DNA from 3 places in the Anaerostipes sp. CAG:276 genome. Region 1 is predicted to be linked to each of the others. Evidence: riboswitches for the same ligand, from Rfam matches in the RefSeq annotation. Region 1 holds a riboswitch; each other region holds the start of a gene.

Region 1 (4,608 bases):
TTTTGCCATGAATTTTGGGCCGGAGACGCTTTCTATAAATTCTCAGTACCATCAAATCAAAAACGGATGAAATCGTGTAAATATAATTTCATCCGTTTTTTGAATTGCTTTTTTATAATTCTGTGCGCTTTTTAAGTAGGAAGCTGCCGCAGATCAGGCTTCCGGAAAGGATCAGAAGTAGAGAAGGGAAACTGCGGTGTGTATCGGCTGTATTGGCCGTACTGCCGACGTAGCCCTGTCCTTTGGAATCTGATTTAGAGATTTTTTTATTGGACGCGGTTTTTTGTACAATGTCTTTTTTTCCTATAGCAGTTTTGCTGAGGGAAGTATTCTTTTTATTAGAGGTATTCTTATCTCCTCCGGCAGAAGTTGTATTGACAGCAGATTCTGAGGCTGCAGCAGCCTGGTCCTTATATACAAGGGTATAAACAGAAAACCGGTCGGTCTCGACTGTTACCTTGTCAGGCTCTGTACTTAAATTGTTCAGAGTGTCAGCACTGTAGATTCCGTCGGATTCTTCGTGGATGCGGATCACCTGGAACTGTCTGTTTTCTTTTCGGTATTCTTCCGGGACCTCAAAGGTTAGCCTTAATGGTGAGGCTAAGGTATGGATACTCTCCGGCACATCGTCAATTACCTTCATGAGATTGAGATCCAGGATGACAGCAGGCTGAGTCTGGGTGCGGTGCATTTCCTTCTCTAGGAGTTTGCTGATATCTGTAGGCGGATCAGATACGGGAGAAGAATTCAGGACAATTTCTATACTGCTTCCGGTGTTTATTTTTTCCCGGTCTTCCTGCGTCAGAAAATGGTCTGCATCGCTGTTTTCCAAGGCCACCCCAGGGGCTTCCGGGGGCTGCTGTACGGCGATGGAGCCGGAAGGTGTATTATAAGAAGCAATCTTCCAGAACGCAGAGTCCGCTGTTTCATTGTAGTTTAAAGTTCCGTTTCTCAGTGCAAACCAATTTTGTTCTGCACCGCTGCCATGGAACGTCACTGCAGTTTTTCCGGCTGAAAGTCCTGTAACTTTTAAAAGTGTCGGGACACCGTCAGATTTTGGTTCAAAGGAACTGACTGTAATCGGATGGCTTACTGATAAAGTATCAAAATGAGCAATACCGTCAAAAGTTGATGCGCTGTCTTTTATGATAAGATCAGATCCTGTTTTGCAGGACAGGGAATTTCCCTTGAGCAAAAGGCCTCCCCAGAGAAATTCTGTTTTACTGTTGGTGACGGTCATAGCGGCCTGTGAGGACTCTGTCAGACTCCTGGAACTCTTGTCATCCACTTCACCGACTAAGATGTAGTCGCCGTAGTACATGGTTCCTTCATATTCGCTTCCCTTTACATTTTCGAGGGAAAAAGAAATTTTTCCAGATTTGGCGGAACCTCCGCTGATGGATTCTCCGCCTCCCACAATAGTGCCTACGATTTCACTGTCTTTGTAAAGGGTAGAGCAGGTACCTTTTACATCTGCGCTGGAGCCCTGACCTGAAGCCTGACCGCCGGTGTGAAAAGCAGCGGCTGCCAGATTGCCGAACTGTTCCTGTACCGGAGAGACAGAATTGACTACATTCAGTGTAACAGAACCGTTTACATCAGCAGAACCTCCGCCGGAAGCGGTACCCCCTGCAGTTACATAGCCGTATATACTGGAACAGTTGGTCAGATTGGCAGTGATACTGCCGGAAACATCGGCGCAGGCATGATTACTCGCATCCCCGCCGCCGTGGAAGATCATGACTTCATTTCCGCTTCCTGCAAAGGAAGAGGTGATGGAGCCGCAGCTTGCATGAGCGTTGGCTCCGCTGGCATAACCGCCCGAATATACTTCACGGATGTCTACACTTTTCATTGTACAGGAAACAGAACCAGATACATCTGCGGAGGCTTTACCGTCCCCGTTTGCTGTGGCATAGCCGCCTCCGCGCAGAGAATATGTCCTGCTCGTGACACTTATGTTTACTGAGGCTACATCCGCTGAGGCATTATATGCTCCGGTGGTATACGCATAGCCGCCTCCGTATAGGTTGCCATGGTTGCTGGACGGGACAGAGGGAATGTCAACAGTAACAGATCCGGATACATTGGCACTGGCATTTCCCTTGGATGCATTGGCATATCCTCCTCCATACACTGAAGAAGCATTCACAGTACCTGAGACTTTAATGGAGACATTTCCACTTAGATCCGCATTTCCGGTACCATCGGAAAAACCTCCTCCATATATTCTGGACACCTGTACATTTTGGATGTCAATCGTTACATTTCCTTTTGCGGGTTTATTTTTTCCTCCGCCATAGATTGTAAAACCGCTCGTAACCGATGTGTCAGACAGACGGGAATTACCGGAGGCATCAAAGACATAGGCTTTGCCGTCGGAATCCTTCTTGATCACGATGGAAGTGCCCTGAGCATAGAGTGTACTGCCTTCGATCATGATTTCCTGATCACTTGCAGCAGTTTTTTTCATTTTCACGTCTTTTTCAGATACTCCTTCATTGGAAATTTTGGCTGCAGCTGAGTTTTGGGAATCTGTCGTCTCTTTCTTTGAGGTCTCGGTAACCTCTGGTTCAGGCGCTGCAGTTGTCTGCTGACTTTCGGCTGTCTCTGTCGGCCTGTCAGCAGATGCAGGTTTTTCTTCCTCAGATGCAGCCACATTCTCTGAAGAGGATGCCGCCTGAAGGTCCTTCTTTGCTTCCAGCGGTTCCTCCGCTGCATAACTTAAGTTGCCCAGAGTTGCAAGGCCGAGTGCAAGAAATATTGCGGTTAGCCACGCAGCAGGCTTTTTCAAGCGTTTCATAGTAATCTCCCCCTTATTTGATATGTTGTCATGATACTAAAATAAAAAACTCCGGCGGTATCCTGCCGGAGTCGATTTTATCTTAAAAAATGCAACGTAAGTCAAACTGCATAGAAAATATGCAGTACAAAATCCATCGAGAGGGCTATGAAAGTACAATAGTCCCGTAGGTAAAATGGAGCAACCAGCTGCCGTACCAGTAAATGGTTTAGGCCCTTGGCTTTGCGTCACCGGATTTCCCCGGTTTTGCCAAAATATAAAGACCATTTTAAGCGGTGCTTATTTCTACCCTAAGTATATGGTCTAACAGTAGGAATGTCAATGAATACCTATTGTTTCCAGAGAATTTTATTGATATAATGGAGCATATGTCAAAGGAGAAACCAATGTCAATATTACAGATCAAAGATTTAATTCATCAATATATAACGTATGGGGAGAAGGAAGAGGAAACTCAGACAATAAATGCCGTAAATGGTGTGGATATGTCGGTGGAAAAAGGGGAGTTCATTGCCATTCTTGGACACAACGGCTCCGGCAAATCTTCCCTGGCAAAACATATCAACGGACTGCTGCAGCCCACATCCGGCTCTGTTTGTTTAAAGGGTATGGATACAAGAGACCATGAAAAGCTCCTGAAGATCCGCCAAAGTGCAGGCATTGTATTTCAAAACCCGGACAACCAGATTGTCGGTTCTGTAGTAGAAGAAGATGTAGCCTTCGGCCCGGAAAATATCGGCGTTCCCACAAAAGACATCTGGAGTCGCGTGGCAGGGGCACTGGAGGGCGTCGGGATGACCGCTTACCGCAGTGCAAGCCCCAATCATTTATCCGGCGGACAGAAACAGCGCATAGCCATTGCAGGGATCATGGCTATGGAACCGGAGTGTATTATCTTGGACGAGCCCACCGCGATGCTGGATCCTAAGGGAAGGCAGGATGTTTTGTCCCTGTCCAGGGAACTAAACAAAGAAAAAGAGATCACGATCATTTTAATCACACATGATATGGAAGAGGTACTGTTGGCTGACAAAGTGTTTGTCATGGATCAGGGAAAGGTCGTAATGAGCGGAACGCCAAAGGAAGTGTTTGCCCATGTTAAGGAGCTGAAAGGGTACGGGCTTGAAGTTCCGTTTGCCACAGAGCTTGCTTACGAGCTTAAAAAGGAGGGTATCAGGCTTTCTGATGCGATAACGACAAGGGAAGAACTGGTGGAAGAGTTATGTCAATTAGTTTAGAAAAAGTAAGTTATATATATGAAGATAATTCGGATATAAAGAAGCCCGCGCTGATCGATATAGATTTAGAGATCGGAGAGGGAGAATTTATCGGCATCATCGGACACACGGGATCGGGTAAGTCTACGCTGATCCAGCATCTGAACGGTCTCATGGAACCTACAAAAGGAAGGGTGTATTTTGAGGGAAAGAATATCCACGATGACAATTATGATATCAAGAGCCTCCGGGGAAAGGTCGGCCTGTGTTTTCAGTATCCGGAACACCAGCTGTTTGAGACAACCATACTGGAGGATGTCTGTTTCGGCCCTATGAACTTTGGGGCATCCAAAGAAGAAGCTGTCAAAGCCGCGAAGGAGGCACTCAAAGACGTGGGGATCTCAGAAGAACTGTTCGGAAAGTCGCCGTTTGAACTGTCCGGAGGACAGAAGCGCAGAGTAGCTATCGCAGGCATTCTGGCAATGAAGCCTGAATATTTTATTCTGGATGAACCGACCGCCGGTCTGGACCCTGAGGGAAGGGTACAGCTTTTAGAACTGCTGAAGCGTCTCAATCAGGAACAGGGTA
Region 2 (4,608 bases), on a different contig from region 1:
TAAATCCGAACCAGCAGAACCATAAAATAAAGACTCCTAATGCGCCGAGCGCAATATTATGAGCCGGGATCGCTCTTGGAGTTCCGTCGGCTTTGTATTTTCCGATACGGGGACCGACTGTCGCAGCACCGACCAGTGCCAGCCATCCGCCGACAGAATGGACTGCAGTGGAACCTGCAAAATCATGAAACCCTAACTCAGCCAGCCATCCGCCGCCCCAAATCCAGTGTCCGGTGATCGGGTAAATGATCAGACTGATCAGCGCACTGTAAATCAGATAGGAAGAAAATTTTGTGCGCTCTGCCATGGCGCCGGAAACGATGGTGGCGGCTGTGGCACAGAATACAGTCTGGAAGATCATAAAGACACCGGGTGTAAGATCTTTAAATTGCTGCAGGTCAATGGATGTCGGATCAAAAAAGCCTGTGGTGCCGACGATGGGATTGCTGCCTCCGAACATCAGAGCAAATCCGATGACAAAGAAACAAAGAGTACCGAGGACAAAGTCCATCAAGTTTTTCATAATGATGTTGCTTGAGTTTTTCGCTCTTGTAAAACCTGTCTCGACCATTGCGAAGCCTGCCTGCATGAAGAAGACAAGGAAAGCTGCGATGCAAGTCCATACAATATTTAATAACTGCTGTACGTCCATATTAATATCCTCCTTTAAGACAAAAAGGGGACAATGCGTGCCTGCCGTTTATGGCCTGGCTGCATTATCCCCTTTGATAATGATGTAAGTATGTTATTGTTTTCATATTTCTGCCGATTAGATTATAAAGCGTCTTTTCCGGTTTCACCGGTACGGATTCTGATCGCTTCTTCCACGGGTGAGATAAAGATCTTGCCGTCTCCGAATTCGCCGGTGCGGACGGTGTTCACGATATCTTTTGTCACCTTTTCAACAACTTCCTCCGGCATTACAGATTCTACTTTGATCTTAGGCAGCAGATTGGAATTCAATTCATTCCCTCTGTATTTCTGTGTAAATCCTTTCTGATTTCCATAGCCCATGATATTGGAGATCATGAGTCCGGATACCTTGTGAGCTTCCAGGATATGCTTTACATCTGTGAGCTTCTCGGGTTTGATGACAACTACAACTTTCTTCATCATAATATAATTCCTCCTCTTTTTTATTTTAAGAAAAAAAGGCATTCCAATCTCTTGATCGGAACGCCTTTGTTCTTGAATGGTTCCCATTATACTCCAGAAGACTCATTTGTCAATAAAAAATCGGTTTGTATAAAAATAAATACAGATGAAAATCATTCTTAATGTGTCTGTAAAACATGGTAGAATAGAAGAATCATCAGGAGCGGAGGAATTTATGAAAATAAAGAATAAATCATTGATGGCAGCCCTCGCGGTGCTTGCCACTTTTTTATGGGGAAGTGCCTTTCCCAGCGTAAAATTGGGCTACGAGATTTTCAAGATACAGGGAGACGATATCGGAAGCAAGCTGCTGTTTGCAGGCATTCGTTTCGCGGCGGCAGGACTCATGGTGCTTGCAGTTTTGGGAGTTCAGACAAGACAGAGGCCACTGCCGAAAAAAGGGGCATTTAAACATCTCTTGACTCTTGGAATTCTTCAGACGACAATCCAGTATTATTTCTTTTATGTGGGACTTGCGCATACCACGGGAGCCAAGGGGTCGATTATCAACTCATTTACAGCATTCTTTCCGGTAGTTTTGGCTCCGTTCTTCTTTAAGAGCGACCGGCTGACGGCGAAGAAAATCATAGGATGTGCCGTCGGACTTTCCGGCATCGTCCTGATCAATCTGAAAGGAGGGAGTCTCGGCGGATTTGCCTGGAATGGAGAAGGATTCATTGTGCTGGCAGCACTGTCACAGAGTCTCGCATCCATTTACAGCAAGAAACTGGCACAGACGATGAATGTGATGCTGATCGCCGGATATCAGCTTCTGCTTGGAGGAAGCCTGCTTTTGATTTTTGGATATGCGGGAAACGGAACTTTGACATTCCAAACAAGCGGACTGATCCTGCTTCTTTACATGGCTGTCCTTTCTGCTGTTGCATTCAGCGTCTGGACCTGGCTTTTATCCCATTATCAGGTCAGTTCCATTTCCATCTATAATCTGCTGATTCCGGTGTTCGGAACACTGCTTTCCGGCCTGCTTTTAAAAGAAAACGTCTTTACTGCGGTTAATATCGCATCCATTCTTCTTGTATGCGGAGGAATTGCTGCAGTGAATAAACAGTAGGCAGCATGTTTTTCGGAAAAAGCCATATGAATGTTGTATTCATACGGCTTTTTCATTGTAACAGTTTCTGGGATGAAGTATATTAGAAGAAAGGAATATTACATATTGGGCAAAACAGGTGAAAGCCTGCGGCGCAAAGCTAAAGGGTCTAAGATTTTATTGATTATGACAGCCAGCTGCAGTTTTTATGCATTGCGTTTTTAGGACAGCAATGCATTTTTTGTTACTTAGGAAAGACCTTGTCACGCTAATGCGTGAAAGTCTTTCCTAAGTAATAACAAACGCTCCGCGGGTTGTACACAGATGCGCAAGGAAATTATTTGACTACGTCAAATCGCATCTGGCACGCAAAGTTGTCAAACCCCTCAAAGAATGAGGGGGGTGGGAGTTGAAGTGGGATTGCCACTTTGTCCAATTATTATGTGGGACATATACAAATATATTGAGGGGGAACAAAGTTGAATTTAACAGGATTTAGAAGGATCACAGCTTGTTTCCTTGCCGCAGTCATGGTATTTTCAATGCTGTTTCAGACAGTGAAAATATCTGCGGCGGGAAGCACCGTCAAATCATCAGGCCTTAAGACGGTCTATCTGACTGGATCAGACGGATATCCGTCTGGAGACGGCAGTACAAAGGAGCAGCCGCTGCATGATATTAATGCGGCGTTTCGGGCTGCAGCGGATGGAGGAACGATTGTCATTATTGATTCCTATGTGGATCAAAAGGGGGTTACAACGCCTGAGGAGAAAAAACTTACAATCCGGGGAGAACATCCGAGCGTATCTCTGACTCTCCGTTATGGGATAACTCTGGGGAGTGATCTGAAGTTTGACAGGATCAAACTTGAGACTACTTCTGTTGATGAGGAGGCCAGGCGTTTTTTATGTCAATGGATATTCGTTGACCCTGACCGATACGGTCCAGTGTTTTGTGAATGAAAATGACAATCAGAAAGCCTATATTTATGCGGGAAGTCCGGACACCACAGAAGTCTCAGGGCGGAGGGCAAGGATTGATGTGGGCGGCGGAAACTTTGCCGGAATATACGGTTATGGGAAAAACGGGGCAAAAGTTTTGGAAGGAACAGAGGTTACGATCAGGGACAATGCCCTGACCGACCGGCTGGACACGGCATCCGTTGTAAATATCTATACAAAACAGAATCTCAGGGAGGCAGCACGGAATATTGACCTGCTGAATATTGCCGCGCCTCTTAACACATATAACCTGTTTCAGGTTAAAAATGTGACTCTTAGCTCTATTCTGGCGATGGGCGCTAACGGCGGAACCACGCTGGAAGGGAACCTGAATATGAAGGGAGACGCCAATCTGGACATCAGCTCTGATCTTTATGTCAAGGGGACGGTAAATGGCTCGGGAACGATCACTCCATGGTTTAGGGGACAGGTAGTTTCGGAGAGAAAAGATTCAGACGGACGTCTGTCGTTTTCAAACGATGTGAATGCATGGGAGATGCGCACAGAGGAGACGTCATCAGGGAAACGATGGTTTGCCGCGCCAAAAAATAAGGAGAGTGTGTATTTTATTAACGGAACGTCGGGGAACGACGGGAATACCGGGGAGTCGGCAGACCAGGCATTTGCATCTGTACAAAAGGCTCTGGAGGCCGCCAAATACGGGAAACAAAACATATCCTTGATTATCTCGGGAGACACGACAGTCGATGAGCCGCTGGAACTTTCCCTGCCGGGACACACGTTTTCAATTTCCGGTATCGGATCTGCTCCCGCTAAGCTTACGGTCAGCAAGCCTCTGACAATCAGAGAATACACGGAATTCAGCTTTTTGACCATGGACTTTACGGGGTGTGCCGGACAGGACGGCATTGTGATCGACACAGATATGGCTGTATTTGAAGATAATCTTACGATGGAGGGGACTCCGCCTGATATCAGATATATAAAATCTGTAGATGCGGGACAGCAGGTAGATATATTCAGCGGCACTTACGGGAATATAAACGGAGAAAATGAGGAGGCATTCCTTATCCTGCATAAAGGATCTATCCAGGGGAAAATCAGCGGCTGGGGCTATATTAATGCGGCACCGGAAGAGTGGAACAATGATGCTGTATTTGTAGGAGGAGGCATTGAGAGCAGCGGCTGGCTGACCATATTAGGAGGAACACAATCTTTCACCGTAGATGGAGATATTAAGTCAGGATCACTGGAGACAGACGGACAGGAGGCAAATCTTCAGATCACCAGCGGAAGCCAGATTACTGTTAAAGATTTTGATCCTCAGGTTTCAATCACAGTTCTTCCAAAACAGGGAATGATATCCGAGGGTATTTATGTGACGGCAGATTCTTTTGTTGGAAATACTGAGATTTCCAGGGTCAGGCTAAAAAATACCAA
Region 3 (4,608 bases), on a different contig from region 1:
CTACATCTGGCGTATAGCTTACATTTACTTCAGCTTTTGCTGTCAGCTCTGTTTTAAACTCGTCTGCCCGTACACTCACTTCATTGACTGCACTTACCTTTTCTGGTTTTGTCTCAGCCTTTGTCTCATCGGTAACGGTACTCAGTGTCATGTCATTTTTGTCTGTCGGAAGCATTTGTTCCGGGAAGTAAATAATGATACTATCACCGCTGACCTCATAGTAAGGCTGATCTGCACTCTTCTCTGTCCCAAGAACTTTATCTCCGTATTTAAGGCTTCCCTCTACGAGTCTGTGGCCTTCCGGAAGCTTCTCTGTGACAACCATGTTATGAATGTAAATGCCCTTTGACCTGAGCCAGATCGTCCAGTTGAATTCATCTTTGCTGCTGTTATAACTTCCCTTCTTGGAAACGAAAGTCTGGATATTTACAGAACCTGTTCCCGTAATATCCTGTTTGTTACCATCCCATTCGAGAAACACATGGTTTTTAAAAGAAACAGCCGGTGAGTTCCCATTTGCATTCTGAGTGAACTGAAGGGCTCCGCCCTTAATCCTTGTTGTATATGTGATCGTGCATTTGTTTTTTCCAAGATCCTTTATAGTAAAAATTAATTCGTTTCCATTTACCTGCACATTTTTTTCATTCTTGCCCTTATAATTAGCATTAAAAGATCCGGCAATGTATTCAAGCCCTTCCGGAAGCACATCTTTAAACTGAATGTCTCCATTCACTGTTTTGGTTGGATTGTTATTGACAGTGACTGTCCATTTTATGGTATTGTCATCTTCAACTCTTGCAAAGGCTCCTGACTTTGTAAGTCCCAGCTTTCCTTTCTGATATCCGCTTCCCCAGCTGGAATCCTCATAATCAGAAATGCTTACATGGTTTCCAACCGTCATGACTGCAGTATTTCTTACACTTCCTTTTTTTACAGCCGCCTCGGTATCCAGCCAGATCTTATAATTGACATAGACAAAGTTATTGTTGTACTTTGGATCAAGTGTTACTTTAAATTCTCGTGTTGCCGTATCATACGTATATTCATTTTCACCCGGTGTACTTCCTGCTGCCTTTGTAAGTTTCACTGCATTGCCGCTGCCATATTTCACTGTGAGCTGTCCTTCTGTCTCCATCAGTGAGGTTCCTTCTGGAAGCTTATCTGTAAATGTAACCGGCAGTTCTCTGCCCGCTGTATCGTACCAACCTTTCAGCTGAAAGCCAAGATACGGCTTCTTTGCATCGTCATCATATCCTATATTATTGGATGCATTTTTATCTTTCCAAAATGCATATCTTACCACCCGGACTGAAGCATCGGCTGAAGCTTCACCTTTACTGTCCCCTGTCTTAATTGTTACAGTATTAGCTGCAATGGCAGACATATCTTTTGCACCATTGGACTTATAATCTGATTCAAAAAATTCATCCGTAAGCTTTGTTTTGTAAGTTAATGTATGGGAACCATTGCTGATCTTTCCGAACTTATAGTTCCATCCATTGTCAGTTAGTTCCGGATCGGCAGTTTTTGTTCCGTCTAACTCCACGGAACCTTTTACAAAGACTTGTTTTTTATCAAACGTATCTATCAGGGTGTATCCTTCCAGATTATTGTCTCCCTTATCCGGTGTGGCAATGACCGTCCATGTGATGGTCTGGTCTTCTCTGTTCAGCGTTCCCTTTTTCGCTACTTCAGGGCTTTTCTTTTCCACTTCCGGTTTAAAGTCAGTCTGATACTCCTGCCCGAATCCCTCAAGTTGTCCCAGATCGAAAATAATTGTCTCTTCTTTTAACTGATCTGCGTCCACGCTGCAGCTAATCTCCATGAACCCTTCAATATTAGATTGAGTCAGCGTTTTTGGAAATTTTACTGTGATGGTTGCATTGTTGTTTACGGTCCAGTTCGGAACTTCCTCTACAGCGCCTGCCTGTTGCTTATTTAATTTCTGCGCAGCGCCGCTGAGACCATCTAACTGGAACACGTTCGGCATTTTCAGAATATAAGTGGATCCTCCCTGAATGGTTTCCTTATTCGGAATTTTGAACTCATATCTGATGATCACATTGCTGTCTTTTGTGACAGGATGAGACTCCGTGAACGGATTTCCTAAATGGTCTGTAAATGCAAATTTAGTTAAGTATTTGGTGAAATCGCCGTTTGTCACCACAGGATCTGATCCCTGTTTTACGGACTTTACGGCTGTTTTTTTCTGAATTGCTGTGACAGATGCAGTGCTCTCGGCCTTTGCGGCTTCTGTATTACTCTCTGTTGCGGCCTTTTGCTCTGTTGTGACAGATTCTGTGGCCATTGCAGCTGTTTCCTCAGTTGCTAAAGAAGCCTCTGTTGTAGAAGTGATCTGTTCTGATGCAGTTTCTGTTTCCGCCTCCTGTGCATGGACATTGGTGAACGCACCATTCCCTGCGATAAATGATATCGTCAGCACAAAAGCCGCAAGAACTGCAAGACTTTTTCTTACCTTTTTACTCATTTTCATACCCCCATTTATTATTTGAAACAAAAAAGACTGAGTATCCAACGGATTCTCAATCTACACATAAATAATAATTTATGAGGCAGCTGGCTGGCACGATCATACTCCCTATACGATATAGCCCCTTTAGCTTTGCGTCACTGCCTTTCGGCAGCTTTGCCTATTTATTTTACTCTTTCTAAACCTATATTCTCATCATATACAAATTGTCTCTAAAAATCAAGTGCTTTTCTGAAATTTCTCGATGATCTTTGCAAAGAGAATTCCTACGATCGTGGAACAAAAGGTTGCAACAATGGCCGGCGCAACAATCGCGGTCGGATTCACACTTCCGTACTGGCTTCGGAATACGATGATGTTGACCGGAATCAGCTGTAAAGATGAAATGTTAAGAATCAGAAACATACACATTTCCCTGGTGGCGACACCTTTGTGCGGATTGATCCTGTCAAGGGCCTTCATTGCCTTGATCCCTGACGGTGTTGCGGCCCATCCAAGTCCCAGAAGATTAGCCACGATATTCGTGCTGATGTATTCCTTTGCCTCCTTATCCCTCAACCTCGGAAACAGAAGCTTTAAAAAGGGCGCTATGAGTCTCTCAAGCTTTTTTACAAGGCCTAAGGAGACTGCAACGTTCATAATCCCGGACCATACCCCCACGACCCCGAACATCAGGATACAGAGTTGTACAGCTTCCTTAGAAGAATCCAGAATCGTGTCTGATACGGCATTCAGATTACCGTTTATACTTCCTATTAATATACCTGCTAAGATTAAAATACTCCATATATAATTGATCAAAGAAAAACTCCTTTTTCGTTCTTAGTGTATCCTATTCTTTTCCCCATAAGAATATGCTTCAAAGCCCGGATTTGACAAGCTTTGTGAGGTATGATATTGTTAGGTATAGTAGTTTACTAATTTGCAAGGAGGGAAGCGAATATGAAGAGTACAGGTATTGTAAGAAAGCTTGATGAGCTGGGACGTATTACTTTACCAATTGAGTTAAGACGTAATCTGGATGTGAATGAGAGGGATCCCCTTGAGATCTTCGTTGACGAAGATACGATCATATTGAAAAAGTACAATCCAGCAGACATCTTTACTGGCGAAATGGATGATCTCGTTGAGTACAAAGGCAAGAAAGTGTCAAAAAGTTCTATCATTGAATTGGCGAAACTTGCTGGTTTAAATGTTGCAGAATAAAGCAGTGGGATATAGTGAAAGGACATATGCTGGATGATATGTCCTTTTTTTGATGTTATTTTATTTCTTATACCGGAGAAGCTCCTGATAAATATCTCTTTTTCCTACTCCGCGGTCTTTGGCCACCAGTTTCATAGCCTCTTTTTGTGAGAGGCCTTTCCCTAAATAGCGTTCCATATGCTCCATCAAATCGAGTTCCTGAAACTGCTCCTGGCTCTCCTTTTTCAGTTCCTCCAATGTTCTTCCCTGAATGATCAGAACACACTCACCCTTTGCCGGATGTTCGGTATAATAGGAGATGACCTCTTCCATCTCAGAAACAAATACCGTTTCATGCTTCTTTGTCAGTTCCCTGCAGACCGTCATTTTCCTATTCCCCATCGTGCTGTAAAGTTCCTCCAAAGTCTTTAACAGCCTGTGGGGAGCCTCATACAAAATAATCGTCCGTGTTTCATCCTTCAGCTGTTCTAAGATCATGACGCGCTCTTTTTTATCTGGCGGCAGAAATGCTTCAAAACAGAATCTTCTGGTTGGCTGCCCTGAAATAATCAGTCCATTGATCAGGGCACATGCACCCGGCAGGGACGTTACCTGAATGCCGTTTTCATGACACTGTCTCACCAGTTCTTCTCCCGGATCTGAAATGCCCGGTGTTCCTGCATCCGTAATCAGTGCAATGTTTTTTCCATCCTCCAGAAGCTTTACAAGATAACGGGCTTTTTCTACACGGTTGTACTCGTGATAGCTCGTCATCTTTGTCTTAATATCAAAGTGATTTAAAAGCTTAATGCTGTGCCGTGTGTCTTCCGCAGCGATCAAATCTACAGCTTTTAACGTTTCCAGTGTCCGGAATGTAATGTCCTCCAGATTGCCGATAGGCGTTGCACATAAATATAATTTCCCTGCCATTT

Evidence for each region. A riboswitch is a leader RNA that binds a small molecule or an ion and turns the genes downstream of it on or off. The one in region 1 is predicted to bind cyclic di-GMP.
Region 2: another riboswitch for cyclic di-GMP. It lies ahead of QVP35_RS06505 (hypothetical protein); the one in region 1 lies ahead of QVP35_RS03900 (hypothetical protein).
Region 3: another riboswitch for cyclic di-GMP. It lies ahead of QVP35_RS00920 (MSCRAMM family protein); the one in region 1 lies ahead of QVP35_RS03900 (hypothetical protein).

What each region holds. Positions count from the first base shown of each region.
Region 1 is NZ_FR889179.1:1,079-5,686, reverse strand. It holds gene QVP35_RS03900 (hypothetical protein) at 113-2,803, opposite strand; cyclic di-GMP riboswitch class I at 2,980-3,064, opposite strand; gene QVP35_RS03895 (energy-coupling factor transporter ATPase) at 3,190-4,041, shown strand; gene QVP35_RS03890 (energy-coupling factor transporter ATPase) at 4,026-4,608, shown strand, end outside.
Region 2 is NZ_FR889182.1:167,897-172,504, reverse strand. It holds gene QVP35_RS06520 (ammonium transporter) at 1-652, opposite strand, end outside; gene QVP35_RS06515 (P-II family nitrogen regulator) at 775-1,113, opposite strand; gene QVP35_RS06510 (DMT family transporter) at 1,331-2,227, shown strand; cyclic di-GMP riboswitch class I at 2,326-2,411, shown strand; gene QVP35_RS06505 (hypothetical protein) at 2,686-3,168, shown strand; gene QVP35_RS06500 (Ig-like domain-containing protein) at 3,131-4,608, shown strand, end outside.
Region 3 is NZ_FR889171.1:5,036-9,643, reverse strand. It holds gene QVP35_RS00920 (MSCRAMM family protein) at 1-2,488, opposite strand, end outside; cyclic di-GMP riboswitch class I at 2,570-2,662, opposite strand; gene QVP35_RS00915 (hypothetical protein) at 2,711-3,292, opposite strand; gene QVP35_RS00910 (AbrB/MazE/SpoVT family DNA-binding domain-containing protein) at 3,434-3,697, shown strand; gene rsmI (16S rRNA (cytidine(1402)-2'-O)-methyltransferase) at 3,758-4,606, opposite strand; gene QVP35_RS00900 (tRNA1(Val) (adenine(37)-N6)-methyltransferase) at 4,607-4,608, opposite strand, start outside.